One region of the Agarivorans sp. 2_MG-2023 genome, then DNA from elsewhere that is predicted to be linked to it. Evidence: predicted binding sites of a transcription regulator. Region 1 holds the regulator's gene; the other holds the start of a gene.
The links. The regulator sigma-54, encoded in region 1, starts transcription at its own class of promoters, with help from an activator protein. The targets are predictions, from matches to a motif close to GTTGGCACGNNNNTNGNNT.
Positions count from the first base shown of each region.

Region 1 (7,446 bases):
AAGCATTGCTTTGGCTAGCGGTGGGTATGGTTGTACTTCCACTTAGTGCTGATTTATTAGTGGGTTCTGCCTCGGAGATTGCTCGTTACTTTGGTATGAGCGACTTGGTGATTGGCCTCACCATTATTGCCATTGGCACCAGCTTGCCAGAGCTAGCAGCCTGTGTAGCCGGTGTCATCAAGAAAGAGGATGACCTAGTTCTGGGCAATATTATCGGCTCTAATCTGTTTAACATTCTAGCAGTACTGGCTGTCCCGGCGTTCATAGCGCCAGGGGCAATTGACGCCAACGCCGCTGGTCGCGATTTTTATGTGATGATGGGTGTTACTGTACTGTTGTTCATCATGGCGATGGGCTTTGGTAAAAGCCGCAAAATCACTCGTTGGGAAGGCGGCTTATTGTTAAGCGGCTTCATAGGCTATCAACTGCTATTATTTCTAGCCTAAGCAGCTGTTATTACTGATTTAAGAAACTAAGGGGAAATGAGTGTCGTTTGATTACATTGCTTCAGCCAAGCAAGTCCTTGAGATTGAAAGCTTAGCTATTGAAAATCTCCATCAATATATTGATCAAGAATTTGCCGCCGCCTGCGAAATGCTATTAGCCTGTAAAGGTAAGGTGATTCTTACGGGTATGGGTAAATCAGGCCACATTGCCAATAAAATTGCCGCTACTTTAGCCTCTACCGGCACCCCTGCATTTTTTGTTCATCCTGGCGAAGCCTGCCATGGTGATTTAGGCATGATTGCCGCCGAAGACATTGTATTAGCCTTGTCTAATTCTGGTGAATCTGAAGAGATACTCTCGCTCTACCCTGTATTTAACCGAATTGGTGTTCGTTCTATTGCGATGACCAGCAACCCTAACTCGTCTATGGCCAAGCTTGCCAACTACCATTTATGTATCTCAGTGCCTCGTGAAGCCTGCCCATTAGGGTTAGCGCCTACCGCCAGCTCTACAGCAACCTTAGTAATGGGCGACGCGTTGGCAGTAGCACTATTAGAAGCCCGTGGGTTTACTGCCGATGATTTTGCTCTCTCTCATCCTGGCGGCACTTTAGGTAAAAAATTATTGTTAAGTGTGAGTGACTTAATGCTAAGCGGGGAACAAATCCCTCTAGTAACAGTCGAACAAACTATTCGTGAAGCATTGTTCGAAATTACTGCCAAAGGTTTAGGTATGGTGGGAATTGTTGATGCTAAACAGCAATTGGTCGGTATTTTTACTGACGGCGACTTACGTCGAATACTTGATCAACGCATCGATATACATGACACACCAATTGGCCAAGTAATGACTCAAAACCCAAAAGTCATTGAAGACTCTTGGTTAGCCTTTGACGCCTTAAAGCTGATGAAAGCAAAATCAATTAACGGCTTGTTTGTATTGAACCAACAGACCGTAGTGGGTGCCTTTAACATGCATACCCTGCTGCAGGCTGGAGTATATTAATGACTATTGACACACCTTATGGCTCGGTAAGCTCGCAAAACTTTACCCGTGCTAAAAACATCAAATTGCTTATTTGCGATGTTGATGGAGTGTTTTCCGATGGCCGAATTTACCTTGGCAATGATGGTGAAGAGCTAAAAGCCTTTCATACTCACGATGGCTTTGGCATTAAAGCCTTGTTAAACATTGGTGTAGAAGTGGCCATTATTACCGGCCGCCAATCTACTATTGTAGAAAAACGCATGCAGGCTTTAGGTGTAAACCGCATTTACCAAGGCCAACAAAACAAGATGGTGGCCTACCAACAAATGCTCGAACAACTCAACCTGGCAGCTGACGAAGTGGCATACATTGGCGATGATGTGGTTGATACGCCGGTAATGCGCGCGTGTGGCTTAGGTGTTGCCGTACATGACGCCCACCCGCTGTGTAAACAAGATGCTAACTTAGTTACCATTACCCCAGGTGGTTTTGGCGCGGTACGCGAGCTTTGTGATCTGATACTGCAAGCCAAAGATCAGCTAGAACATGCTCAAGGTATGAGTGTATGAATCGCGTTACGCTGTTTTTTGCTAGCCTGTTCGTTCTCGCCTTGGTGTTGTGGCAATTAAGCCCCTCAGATCCTAAACAACAAAGCGCTCAACGCGAAGCCAGCAAGCCCAACTTTGTTGCAGAGAAACTCTATAGCGTCAGCTTTGGCGAAAACGGCAGCCCACGTTACCGTATCTACGCCGAACAAATGGAGTTTTTTGAACAACTTAAGCACACAGAATTTACTCAACCAAAGATTTTGGTTTACCCAGATCCTCGTCAACCTGTATGGCAAATTGTGGCTGATCACGCTACAGTACAGCAGCAACAAACTGTCACCTTAAATGACAATGTAGTGATTAAAAACTTAAGTCGTGGCGAGTATGTTCGCGACATAATTACCGAAAGTTTGGAAATCGATCTGCAAAGCGAAACCATGAGCAGCGATCAACCTGTTACCGTGTATGGCCCATCGTACGAACTGTATGGTGTTGGCATGGACGGTGATCTAGCTAACGAAATAGTGACTTTATTAGATGATATCGAAGCGGTTTACCACAACCCACAAGAGTAAGTTAGCGCTAGCGGCTAGCTTGTTTATGCTTTCTTGGGGTTCTCAAGCACTTGAAGACGACTTCAACAAACAAATTATTGTTGATGCCGACCGCCAGCAGGTCAACATCAAAGAAAACCGCGTCACTTTCTACAATAATGTAGTGGTGACTCAAGGTTCAATAAAAATGCACGCCGAAGAACTCAGCGTAATAGGTAGTGAAGAAAAAGGCAGCGAGGTGATGATCGCCAAAGGCGAACCGGCAACTTTTTACCAACTACTAGACAGCGGCAAGCCAATTGAAGCAGAGGCCAACGAGGTGCGTTACGATTTAAAAACGCAGACCCTCACCTTAACTAACAATGCTCAGCTCAAGCAAGAAGAGAGCTTAGTAAAAGGCCAAATGATTAAATACAGCATTAATAAACAAGAGATGGTTGCTCAAGGCGATGAAAATAATCGTGTGACCACTATTTTCCTGCCTCAGCAATTAGAAGAACTCTCCCCCGAGGACAATGAGTAATCATGAGTACCTTAATCGCTGAGAACCTTGCCAAAAGCTACAAAGGTCGCAAGGTAGTAAAGAACGTCAGTTTAAATGTAGAAACCGGGAAAATTGTTGGTTTACTAGGGCCAAACGGCGCCGGTAAAACCACTACCTTCTACATGGTGGTTGGTCTAGTGCCACGAGACCAAGGCCGAATACTTATCGATGACGATGATCTGTCTAGCACCGCTATGCATACTCGAGCACGAAAAGGCATTGGTTATCTTCCCCAAGAAGCCTCTATCTTTCGCCGTTTATCGGTAGAAAAAAATATTCTAGCAGTATTAGAAACCCGTAAGGATTTGGACAAAGAGCAGCAAATTGGCGCACTGGACGATTTGCTAGAAGAGTTTCATATTGGCCATATTCGCAAAAATCTCGGTATGAGCCTATCAGGCGGAGAGCGTCGCCGGGTAGAAATTGCCCGCGCCTTAGCCGCAGCCCCTAAGTTTATTTTGCTTGACGAACCCTTCGCTGGGGTAGATCCTATTTCCGTTATTGATATTAAAAAAATCATTGAACACCTGCGTGATCGCGGTCTAGGTGTATTAATTACCGACCACAATGTAAGGGAAACTCTCGATGTTTGTGAGCATGCCTATATCGTTAGTCAGGGTGAATTGATAGCCTCAGGTAAGCCACAAGAAATACTTGAAAACGAGCACGTGAAACGAGTTTATCTCGGTGAACAATTCAAGCTATAGTTAAAGTGCAGCTTAGAAAATAATATAAAAAGAAGGGATAGCGGTAGTTAATGAAAGCATCTTTGCAGTTGCGTCTTGGTCAGCAGTTAACCATGACCCCCCAGTTACAACAGGCCATACGCTTACTCCAGCTTTCAACCCTGGATTTACAGCAAGAAATTCAAGAGGCTCTGGAAAGTAACCCTCTGCTTGAGGCGGATGAGTCACATTCGAATGATAGTGACGCAACAGACGCTAAGTCAGCCAATGAAAAATCTACAGAAGCCGAATCTAGCGCCGACGTAGACAGCAGCCAAATGGAAGCTGGCGATGCCATTAACCAAGAAACTGTTTCTGATGACCTACCCGTAGACTCCACTTGGGACGATATTTATAGCGCCAGTTCCGCGCCAGCTAGCTCATCGAGCGGCAGTGGCGGTGGTGACGACAACGATATGTTATTCCAAGGTGAAACCGTTGATTCCTTACAAGATCACATGCTGTGGCAAATGCGCCTTACTCCTTTCAGCGAAGTAGACCAAGCCATTGCTTTAGCCATTATTGATGCAGTAGATGAATCAGGTTACCTCACACAGGATTGTGAACAATTATTAGATGGCCTCAATTCTAGTGACAATAACGACTTAGATGTAGAGCTTGACGAAATTGAAGCAGTACTAAAACGGATTCAGCATTTCGACCCCGTAGGCATTGCCGCGCGCTCGCTACAAGAATGCTTGTTAATTCAATTAAGTCGTTTTTCCCCAGAAACACCATGGCTAAATGAAGCCAAAGATGTGGTGTCTAACCATATCGATGTATTAGCCAATCGAGATTTTCGCTTATTGGCTCGAAAGACCAAGTTAAAAGAAGACCAGCTACGCGAAGTGATGCGTTTAATTCACACCTTAGAACCACGCCCGGGTAACGCTGTTGAGCCAAACCAAGCCCAATACGTTATCCCCGATGTTTCCGTAGTGAAGCGCCAAGGTCGCTGGGTGGTAGAGCTAAACCCCGATGCGATGCCGAAGCTAAGAGTAAACTCTCACTATGCATCCTTAAGTAAAACGTCTAATGCTACCGATACTCAGTTTATCCGTAGCCACTTACAAGAAGCCAAGTGGTTTATTAAGAGCATTGAAAGCCGCAACGAAACCTTACTCAAAGTCTCTAACTGTATCGTTCACCACCAACAAGCCTTCTTCGAATACGGTGAAGAAGCAATGAAGCCAATGGTGCTGAACGATGTGGCCGAAGCAGTAGAAATGCACGAATCAACGATTTCTCGAGTAACAACTCAAAAATTCATGCATACACCTCGCGGCATTTTCGAACTTAAATATTTCTTCTCTAGCCATGTGGCTACCGATGGCGGCGGTGAATGTTCATCTACCGCTATTCGTGCATTAATTAAGAAACTGGTTGCTGCCGAAAATACCAGTAAACCTCTCAGCGATAGTAAGATTGCTGATATTTTGGCAGATCAGGGGATCAAGGTGGCAAGACGTACGATTGCAAAATATCGTGAGTCTTTAGCGATACCACCTTCTAACCAACGTAAGAGCCTACTTTAAGGCCAATCAAGGGGACTATATTTATGCAAATTAATCTTACCGGACACCACGTTGATATTACTGAGTCTTTAAAAGAATATGTCCATAACAAGTTTGCCAAGCTCACTCGACGATTTGACCAGATAAACAATGTTCATGTCATCCTCAACGTCGAGAAGCTCAATCAAATCGCAGAAGCCACCTTACATTTAAATGGCGGTGAATTATTCGCTACCGCTGAACATTCAGATATGTACGCCGCCATTGATGGTCTCATCGACAAACTTGACCGCCAAGTTATCAAACATAAAGAAAAACTTAACAAACATTAGTCACCTCCATGCAAATAGATAAAGTACTAAGCTTGGATTGCACTCAAAGTGCAGTCCAATGCTCTTCAAAAAAACGCGCCTTAGAAATTATTAGTGAACTAGCCGCTGGCCAACTAGATACGACAGCTCAATGTATATTTGAGAGTTTGTTGAATAGAGAAAAAATGGGCAGCACCGGTATCGGGCAAGGCGTGGCAATACCTCATGGCCGCATTGATAAACAGCATCAAACAACCGCTGTTTTTTTACGTTGTGATCCCCCAATTGCTTTTGACGCCATTGACAATAAACCTGTTGATTTGGTTTTTGCCTTACTGGTACCAGAAGATCAGTGTAAACAACACCTCAACACCTTATCTCAAGTAGCTGAAAAACTTAACGATAAGCAAGTATGTAAACAACTTCGTTGTGCACAAAGTGATGACGAATTATACGACATCATGGTAGCCTAATACTCTAATCACCGTTAGGGATAGTCATGGAACTCATTATCGTGAGTGGGCGTTCAGGTTCAGGAAAAACCGTCGCCTTAAGAGTACTAGAAGATCTGGGCTACTATTGCGTAGACAACCTCCCGGTTGTGTTATGGCAATCTCTTATCGATAACTTAAAAAATACTTACTCTAAAGTAGCAATAAGTATCGATATTCGAAACCTCCCAGACGAACCTTCACCGATAGGCCAAATTATTCGCAACGCCGGCCCTGATGTGAATCTATTAAGCATTTTTTTAGATGCCAAAGACGAAGCGTTGATCCGCCGTTACAGCGAAACTCGGCGAGTTCACCCGCTGAGTCAAACTAATTTGTCTCTGGCGGAAGCGATTGAATCGGAAACCGAGCTGCTGGCACCGTTATCTCGAAATGCTGATTTACGCATCGATACTTCACGCTTATCAGTGCATGAGCTAAGTGGCTTAATTCGCTCTAGAGTAACTGGCGATCAGCAACAACAGTTAATTTTAGTGTTTGAATCATTTGGCTTTAAAAACGGCGTGCCTAATGATGCTGACTATATGTTTGATGCTAGATTTCTGCCTAACCCTCATTGGCAAGAAGAGTTGCGGCCACTGACAGGCTTAGATAAACCTGTTCAAGAGTATTTATCTGCACAAGCTTTGGTCAATCAATACATTGAGCAAATTCGTGATTTACTACAATCTTGGTTACCGCATTTGGAAGCCAATAACCGCGCTTACCTAACCATTGCCATTGGTTGCACTGGTGGCCAACACCGCAGTGTTTATGTAGCAGAAAAATTAGCTGAACACTTTAGTGCCCAGCGTAAAGTACAACGTCGCCATCGCACTTTGGAACACCGTCTTGAAGCTCACTAGACAAGTTATCGTTAAAAACAAGCTGGGGCTGCATGCTCGCCCAGCGACAAAACTGGTAGAGCTGGCCCAGAAATTTGATGCTGAACTAACCATTATCGATGGCGAGAAAACCGCCTCTGCCGCCAGTGTAATGGGCTTGTTGGTGTTAGCCAGCGCTCAAGGAAATACCTTAACCATTATTTCCGAAGGGGACGATGCCACTGCCGCTTTAGATGCCGTTCAAGCGTTAATAGAAGCGAATTTCGACGAAGAATAAACCAAAGCGCAATAAACACACGCTACACTTAGCAAGCGCCGCTTAAACAAACAATAATAGGGAATGCTTATGCCGGAAGAGATGGAGTTAAACCCTAATCAGCACAAACGTTTACAGGAGCTTAACCAAGCTCTAGACAGCGGTATGTTTGTGCATGTTAGGCGCATGCTTCATCAAATGCCGGCCTGTGACGTAGCCTTACT
Region 1 is NZ_JAUORQ010000011.1:44,136-51,581, reverse strand. Features, by position in the region: gene Q4549_RS16290 (calcium/sodium antiporter) at 1-446, shown strand, start outside; gene Q4549_RS16285 (KpsF/GutQ family sugar-phosphate isomerase) at 487-1,452, shown strand; gene kdsC (3-deoxy-manno-octulosonate-8-phosphatase KdsC) at 1,452-2,003, shown strand; gene lptC (LPS export ABC transporter periplasmic protein LptC) at 2,000-2,557, shown strand; gene lptA (lipopolysaccharide transport periplasmic protein LptA) at 2,520-3,059, shown strand; gene lptB (LPS export ABC transporter ATP-binding protein) at 3,062-3,787, shown strand; gene Q4549_RS16260 (RNA polymerase factor sigma-54) at 3,838-5,340, shown strand; gene hpf (ribosome hibernation promoting factor) at 5,364-5,651, shown strand; gene ptsN (PTS IIA-like nitrogen regulatory protein PtsN) at 5,660-6,103, shown strand; gene rapZ (RNase adapter RapZ) at 6,130-6,987, shown strand; gene Q4549_RS16240 (HPr family phosphocarrier protein) at 6,953-7,243, shown strand; gene mgtE (magnesium transporter) at 7,313-7,446, shown strand, end outside.

Region 2 (7,446 bases), on a different contig from region 1:
TCGACATACCATTCATATTCTATATAGCACTCGCTAAATCCAATTTTCCTAGCGGTTTGTCGTATTTCTTCTTCTGAGAATCCTTTCTGGAACGATTTTATTGGTTCAGCAGCAGCCATGGTTTCAGGATCTATACCATATTTATCTTGATAGTATGCTCCATTATGTAACCCTGCTTGGATTTCTCTCGTTATAATTTTGTTGTTTTGTTGGGTGCTAGATTCAGTGTGTTCTAACGCGTTTATAAAACTCCTATTCGGATTCAAGTCTGAATAAAACACACCTCCTTTACATAGCACTCTAAATACTTCCTTTAGAAAGGTTTCATAGCTGCTTAGGTGGTCCATGAATGAGTAGGCTGTTGCAAAATGAAACTCGTCATTTGGATAAGGCGTGTGTTCAGCGATACTATTAGTTAATGTTATATTACCGCTTGTAGTGTCGATCTCATCCATCATCTCTTGTGTTATATCAACCCCATGAACTTCATCGAATAAATTTTTCGTTAGATTGATGATAAAGCCGGTACCGCATCCAAAATCTATTAGCTTTTTATTTCCAATAGCTTTCTCCATTAGGGATATAATTGTTCTTTTTACTTTATCTTGGTTTTCTTGTCGGAAATGAGGACTATTTTGATAATCTCCATTTTTCAAAAGCAGTGAGTGAACTTTCCTATTAGATTCGAGGGTTTTATTATTAGTTTCCATTGGCATGACTTACCTTTGATATCTTCGTTGTGCTTCAGCTTAGCAAACTCCGCTTGGTCAAGTGTAGATTGCGTGATTTTTATTTATAGATTGTCAGCCGGTCGAGAGCTGCTAACTCAAGATAGGCTGCTTGGTTGTGTTTAAATTAGTCAAGATTTATGCCATTTATGAAAGTGTCTTACTTGGAATTTTACTTTAATTGGGTTCTAGTTTGCTAAGCGTAAAATGGGTGGCTGTGCAGTCCTTGTTTGAATAATTTTGGGCCTTTACGTCACATGTAAATAGGATACGTTAAGGATCCAATGTTACGTTGCGTCATATTTTTGTCGGTTTTCCCGCTTATTGCTTGCGATTTTTTGACGCCCGTTTACAATTAATTTTATAGGGTAACTAACTATAAGTATGTCGCAAGGTAGCTTATTTTTGCAGGGGATAGGGATGCAAGCATCCAAAAGTGTTTTAGTTTTTGAAAACGACGCAGAGAGAGCTAAGCAACTTGAAACGGTACTGGGGTTTATTGGGCAACAGTTTAGCGTTTGTGATAACGAAAATTTTGCTACTGAAGTATCAAACACTAGCCGCGTAGTACTCATTAGTAAGCAAATTGCCGATGTTGGTAGTTTGATTGCTAAGTATCCACTTTGTCCTTTTTTAAGTGTAGGAGAGGGGCATACCGTTGAGCCTTTACCTAATCTTATTGGCCATTTAGATTTACCGTTTAGTTATGAGCAGCTAACTCAGTTATTACACCACTGCGATGCTTACCTTACTCATCTTCCTGGCAAGATTGCTCCAGCAAAGAGTGAACGTTTAAGACAAAACTTGATAGGCAAGGGCATTGCTATTCAAGAGGTTCGTCATTTAATCGAGCAAGTAGCTGTTAAAGAAGCCAATGTACTGATTTTGGGTGAGTCAGGCACAGGTAAAGAGGTCGTTGCAAAAGCAATTCATGACCATTCCACAAGAAACGGCGGGCCTTTTGTTCCAATTAACTGTGGTGCTATTCCTCCAGACTTACTTGAAAGCGAATTGTTTGGCCATGAAAAGGGCGCTTTTACCGGCGCGTTTGCTATGCGCAAAGGGCGTTTTGAGTTAGCTGAAGGCGGCACGTTGTTCTTAGATGAAATTGGCGATATGCCAATGCCGATGCAAGTTAAGTTGCTTCGCGTATTGCAAGAGCGCCAATTTGAGCGTGTAGGGGGGAGCAAAGCAATTAACGCCAATGTGCGAGTTGTGGCAGCTACTCACCGACAGCTAGAGAGAATGATAGAGCAAGAGAAGTTTCGTGAAGATTTATACTATCGACTAAATGTATTCCCTATTGAGATGCCATCGTTGCGAGAGCGCCAAGATGACATTCCTTTATTGCTGCAAGAGTTAGTTAATCGCCATGAGGAAGAGCATTCGGCTGTGGTTCGCTTTACGCAGCGCGCTGTTGAATCACTAATGCAGCACCAATGGCCAGGTAATGTTCGCGAACTATCTAACCTAGTTGAGCGTTTACTTATCTTGCATCCCGACCAAATTGTTGATGTACATGATTTACCGCCTAAATATAGGCACATAGATGCAGAAGCATTTGAACCCAACTACAGTCCCGAATTAGCGGAACGTGATGCTTTACTGGCGATTTTTAATGATGAAGATGCGTCAGTTTTTTCAGATCCAAGCCCAGAAGCCCTGTTCCCAGAGGGCGAACCAGAAGAATCTCTTGATGATGGTTGGGGTGGTGCTCAGCAACTTCCCGACGAAGGGGTTAACTTAAAAGAGCTACTGGCAGAGCTAGAAGTTGATTTGATTCGTCAAGCACTCGAACAACAAGATGGTGTTGTAGCTAGAGCTGCTGAGCAACTGGGTATGCGCAGAACGACGTTAGTAGAAAAAATGCGCAAGTATGGGTTGAACAAAGATAGCTGAATCTAGAGTCTCGAACTTAGTTTGTTTAAGGCCATGAAATACATGGCCTTTTTTATGGCATGAAAATTGATTAAGTAAGCACTGTTAACGGTTTTATGACGCGGAGCTTTATTCATGCCTTCAGTGCTTTTACAACAACAGCCTACCAGCTTATCGGAGCATAACCTTGCTCAGATATTTGATGTTATGCCTTCAGGTTTAGTACTACTCGATAATAAAGGTTATGTCGCGCGCGCCAACCCTATTGCTAAAAATTTACTGGGTAAGGACATTGAGCAGCAACGTTGGTTAGACGCGGTGCCTCGTTTATTCTCTCCTAAAGCTGATGACGGCCATGAGCTTTCGTTAGTTGATGGTAGGCGAGTAAAACTGAGTTTATCGCCTTTACAAGATACCCAAGGCCAGCTAATCGTTCTTACCGATATGACGCATACTCGTCAACTTCAAGCAAATGTTGCCAAACTACAGCGTATGTCTGCGCTAGGGAACATGGTGGCGTCGTTGGCGCATCAAATTAGAACCCCTTTGTCTGCTGCGATGTTGTACGGCTCTAACCTGTCGAATAAAACTTTGTCAGAGAATGCGCGAGACAGCTTTCAAACCAAGATGATGGCAAGGCTTGAAGATTTAGAAACTCAAGTAAACGATATGTTGTTGTTCGCCAAAAGTGGCGAACAAATGGTGGTTAACTATGTGCCGGTTGGTCAATTGATTGAGCAACTTAAAGCCGCAACAGATGCTTGTGTTCGTCAACACAATGTAGAGCTGCGTTTGTCGGTTGTAAATCCAAATACCGAGCTGTTGGTAAATGCTAACGCTTTAGTATCAGCGCTGTCGAACTTAGTTGAAAATGCTGCTCAACTAAGTGGTAGTGATCAACTTATATCCGTTTCAGTCACTAGCTCTGAGAGCGAAGTTGTGATTGAGGTTGAAGATCAAGCAGGCGGAATAGACAAAGCGCAACAACATAAAGTATTCGAACCTTTTTATACCACTAAACAGAATGGAACAGGTTTAGGGCTAGCGGTGGTCAAATCAGTGGTGAGTGCTCACCAAGGTTCCATCGAACTCACTGGCACTGAACTTGGTAGCCGCTTTGTTGTGACATTACCGTTGCCGGAAGTGCAGCACCAAGACCTTGCTGTAGGAGGGCATTAAGATGAGCCAATCAACGATTTTAATTGTAGAAGACGATGCCGGATTAAGAGAGGCATTAGTCGACACCTTGTCTTTAGCTGGTTACTTATGCGAACAAGCTGATAGTGCTGAAGCAGCGTTATTAAGCCTTAATGATCTGCAAGTAGATTTGGTGGTTAGCGATGTGCAAATGAGCGGAATGGATGGCTTAAGTTTGCTTAAAAATATTAAGCAAAAATGGCCCCAAACCCCCGTATTGTTAATGACAGCCTACGCAAAAATAGACGATGCAGTGTCTGCGATGCGAGATGGTGCAATTGATTATCTGTCTAAACCATTTTCTCCTGAAGTTCTGCTCAATCAAGTAGGGCGCTATGCACCTTCGATCAAAGTAGAAAAGCGTGAGCCCATATATGGAGACCCTTCTACGGAGGCGCTGCTAAAACTAAGCCAAAAAGTTGCAGCTTCAGAAGCTTCCGTTCTAATAAGTGGGCCTAGTGGTGCCGGCAAAGAAGTATTATCTCGCTATATCCATGATTGCTCCCCGCGAAGCGAGCAAGCATTCATTGCGATTAACTGTGCGGCAATACCCGAGAATATGCTTGAGGCTACGTTATTTGGTTATGAAAAGGGCGCCTTTACCGGCGCTATTAAGGCGTGTCCGGGTAAGTTTGAACAAGCGCAGAGCGGTACCATATTACTTGATGAAATTAGCGAAATGGATTTAGGTTTACAGGCTAAACTTTTGCGAGTGCTACAAGAGAAAGAAGTAGAGCGCTTAGGTAGTCGGAAAATGATTCAATTGGATGTTCGAGTTATTGCTACTAGTAACCGAGACATGCGTGAAATTGTTCGCCAAGGCTTATTTAGAGAAGATCTGTATTATCGCTTAAACGTTTTTCCTTTAGCGTGGCAACCGCTCAATCAACGTAAGGGCGATATCCTTCCATTAGCTAATCACTTACTTAACCGCCACAGCACCAAATCTCACGAACTTAGTTTAAGTGCACAGCATAAGTTGATGAACCATGCGTGGCCGGGTAATGTGCGTGAATTAGATAATGTGATGCAACGAGCGCTGATTTTGGCAAATGTGTCTACAATCGATAGCGACTGTTTAGTGATAGAAAATCAATTAGAGCCGCTAAGTGTTGCGCCTATTTTGGAAGAGCAAAGTTTAACTCCCGAACCTCTTGGCAATGAACTTCGCCAACAAGAGCAGCAGATCATTTTAGAAACACTCAAAGCCTGTCACGGAAAACGTAAAGATGTTGCCGAAAAACTGGGTATAAGTCCACGCACTTTACGTTACAAACTAGCGCGTATAAAAGACTCAGGAGTGCAGCTTCCAGCTTGATACTTAGCAGCAGACAAGGGTGATATAAAGCAGTATGTCAGTACGATATACTGCTTTTTTGTTCAAAAATGCGATAAGCGTTCGCTGTATTTTGTTTTTTATTAATAATTTAATGAGGCGAAACGCAGCCTATTCACGTATAATGCGGCCGAATTTTTAGTTCTCATATATGGCTAGATGAGAACTTGCATTATGCTTTTGGACATTATGGAGGACTCATGACTCAACACGTTCCAGTGGTAACCATCGACGGGCCAAGTGGCGCAGGTAAAGGTACGTTGTGCCAAAAACTTGCCCAGCATTACAATTGGCAACTTCTCGATAGTGGGGCGATCTATAGAGTCTTGGCCTTAGCAGCAATTCACCATGAAGTCGCACTAGACAATGAAGATGCGTTAAGCCTATTAGCTGCTCACTTAGATGTGCGCTTTGAAGCGCGAGATGGTAATACCGTTGTTATTTTAGAAGGCGAAGACGTATCGCTTGAGATACGCCAAGAAACAGCCGGTAACGCAGCGTCTAAAGTCGCCGCTTTTCCTCGTGTAAGAGAAGCATTGCTTCGTCGCCAGCGTGGATTTAGAGCTGAGCCAGGGTTAATTGCCGATGGCAGAGACATGGGAACGGTTGTTTTTGTTGACGCCCCAGCCAAGATTTTTTTGGATGCGAGTGCGGCGGAACGCGCCCAACGGCGCTATAATCAGTTGCAAGATAAAGGCTTTGATGTTAGTTTTGACCACCTTTTGAGCGAAATTGAAGAACGAGACCAACGAGATAGAAACCGTTCGGTTGCTCCTTTAGTTCCCGCTCAAGATGCGTTAGTAATTGATTCAACTTCTCTTTCTATTGATGAAGTAGTATCAATGTCGATAGCGTTTATCGACGAAAAATTAACCCAGTAATCACTGGGAATTAGCTCACCTATAACATGGATGAAATAGGTGTATTTTATTAACCCCATTTAGCCGGATTGCTGAGTGGACGTTTCTATATGTGTAAATTAAAAAATGACTGAATCTTTTGCTCAACTCTTTGAAGAGTCTCTACAGAATTTGGAATTCCGTTCTGGTTCTATTGTTAAAGGTACTGTAGTAGGTATCGAAAACGGTATGGTACTAGTAGACGCTGGCCTTAAGTCAGAATCTGCAATCCCTGCCGAGCAGTTTAAAAATGCTGCTGGTGAATTAGAAATTGAAGTAGGCGCTGAAGTAGACGTAGCCCTTGACGCTGTAGAAGATGGTTTCGGTGAAACTGTTCTTTCTCGCGAGAAAGCTAAACGTCACGAAGCGTGGATCCAACTTGAGAGTGCTTACGAAGAGCAAGCAACGGTTGTTGGTATCATCAATGGTAAAGTTAAAGGTGGCTTTACGGTTGAAGTTAACACCATCCGTGCATTCTTGCCTGGTTCACTAGTTGACGTTCGCCCTGTTCGCGATACTGCTCACCTAGAAGGCAAAGAGCTTGAATTTAAAGTTATCAAGCTTGACCAGAAACGTAACAACGTAGTGGTATCTCGTCGTGCTGTTATCGAAACTGAAAACAGTGTTGAACGTGATCAACTTCTTGAGAACCTTCAAGAAGGTCAAGAAGTTAAAGGTATCGTTAAGAACCTTACTGACTACGGTGCATTCGTTGATCTTGGCGGTGTTGACGGTCTACTACACATCACTGACATGGCTTGGAAACGCGTTAAGCACCCAAGCGAAATTGTTAATGTTGGCGACGAAATCAACGTTAAAGTACTTAAGTTTGACCGTGAGCGCACTCGTGTATCTCTAGGTCTTAAGCAACTGGGTGAAGATCCATGGGTAGCAATTGCTAACCGTTACCCAGAAGGTGCTCGTCTAGAAGGTCGCGTAACTAATCTTACTGACTACGGTTGTTTCGTTGAGATCGAAGACGGTGTTGAAGGTCTAGTTCACGTTTCTGAAATGGATTGGACTAACAAAAACATCCACCCATCTAAAGTGGTTAACGTGGGTGATCTTGTTGAAGTTATGGTATTGGATATTGACGAAGAACGTCGTCGTATCTCGCTTGGTTTGAAACAGTGTAAAGTTAATCCATGGGAGCTATTCGCTAGCACTCACGATAAGAACGACAAAGTTTCTGGTAAGATCAAGTCTATCACTGACTTCGGTATCTTCATCGGCCTTGACGGCGGTATTGACGGTCTTGTTCACCTATCTGACATCTCTTGGGATGCTCAAGGTGAAGAAGCGGTTCGCGACTTTAAGAAAGGCGACGAAATCGAAGCTGTTGTACTACAAGTTGACGCAGAACGTGAGCGTATTAGCCTAGGTGTTAAACAGCTTGCTGAAGACCCGT
Region 2 is NZ_JAUORQ010000004.1:308,824-316,269, reverse strand. Features, by position in the region: gene Q4549_RS08465 (class I SAM-dependent methyltransferase) at 1-710, opposite strand, end outside; gene Q4549_RS08460 (sigma-54 dependent transcriptional regulator) at 1,149-2,627, shown strand; gene Q4549_RS08455 (PAS domain-containing sensor histidine kinase) at 2,742-3,785, shown strand; gene Q4549_RS08450 (sigma-54 dependent transcriptional regulator) at 3,787-5,121, shown strand; gene cmk ((d)CMP kinase) at 5,340-6,020, shown strand; gene rpsA (30S ribosomal protein S1) at 6,126-7,446, shown strand, end outside.
Region 2: a site for sigma-54 is predicted at 2,681-2,699, ahead of Q4549_RS08455 (PAS domain-containing sensor histidine kinase). Genes of this name have one in related genera too.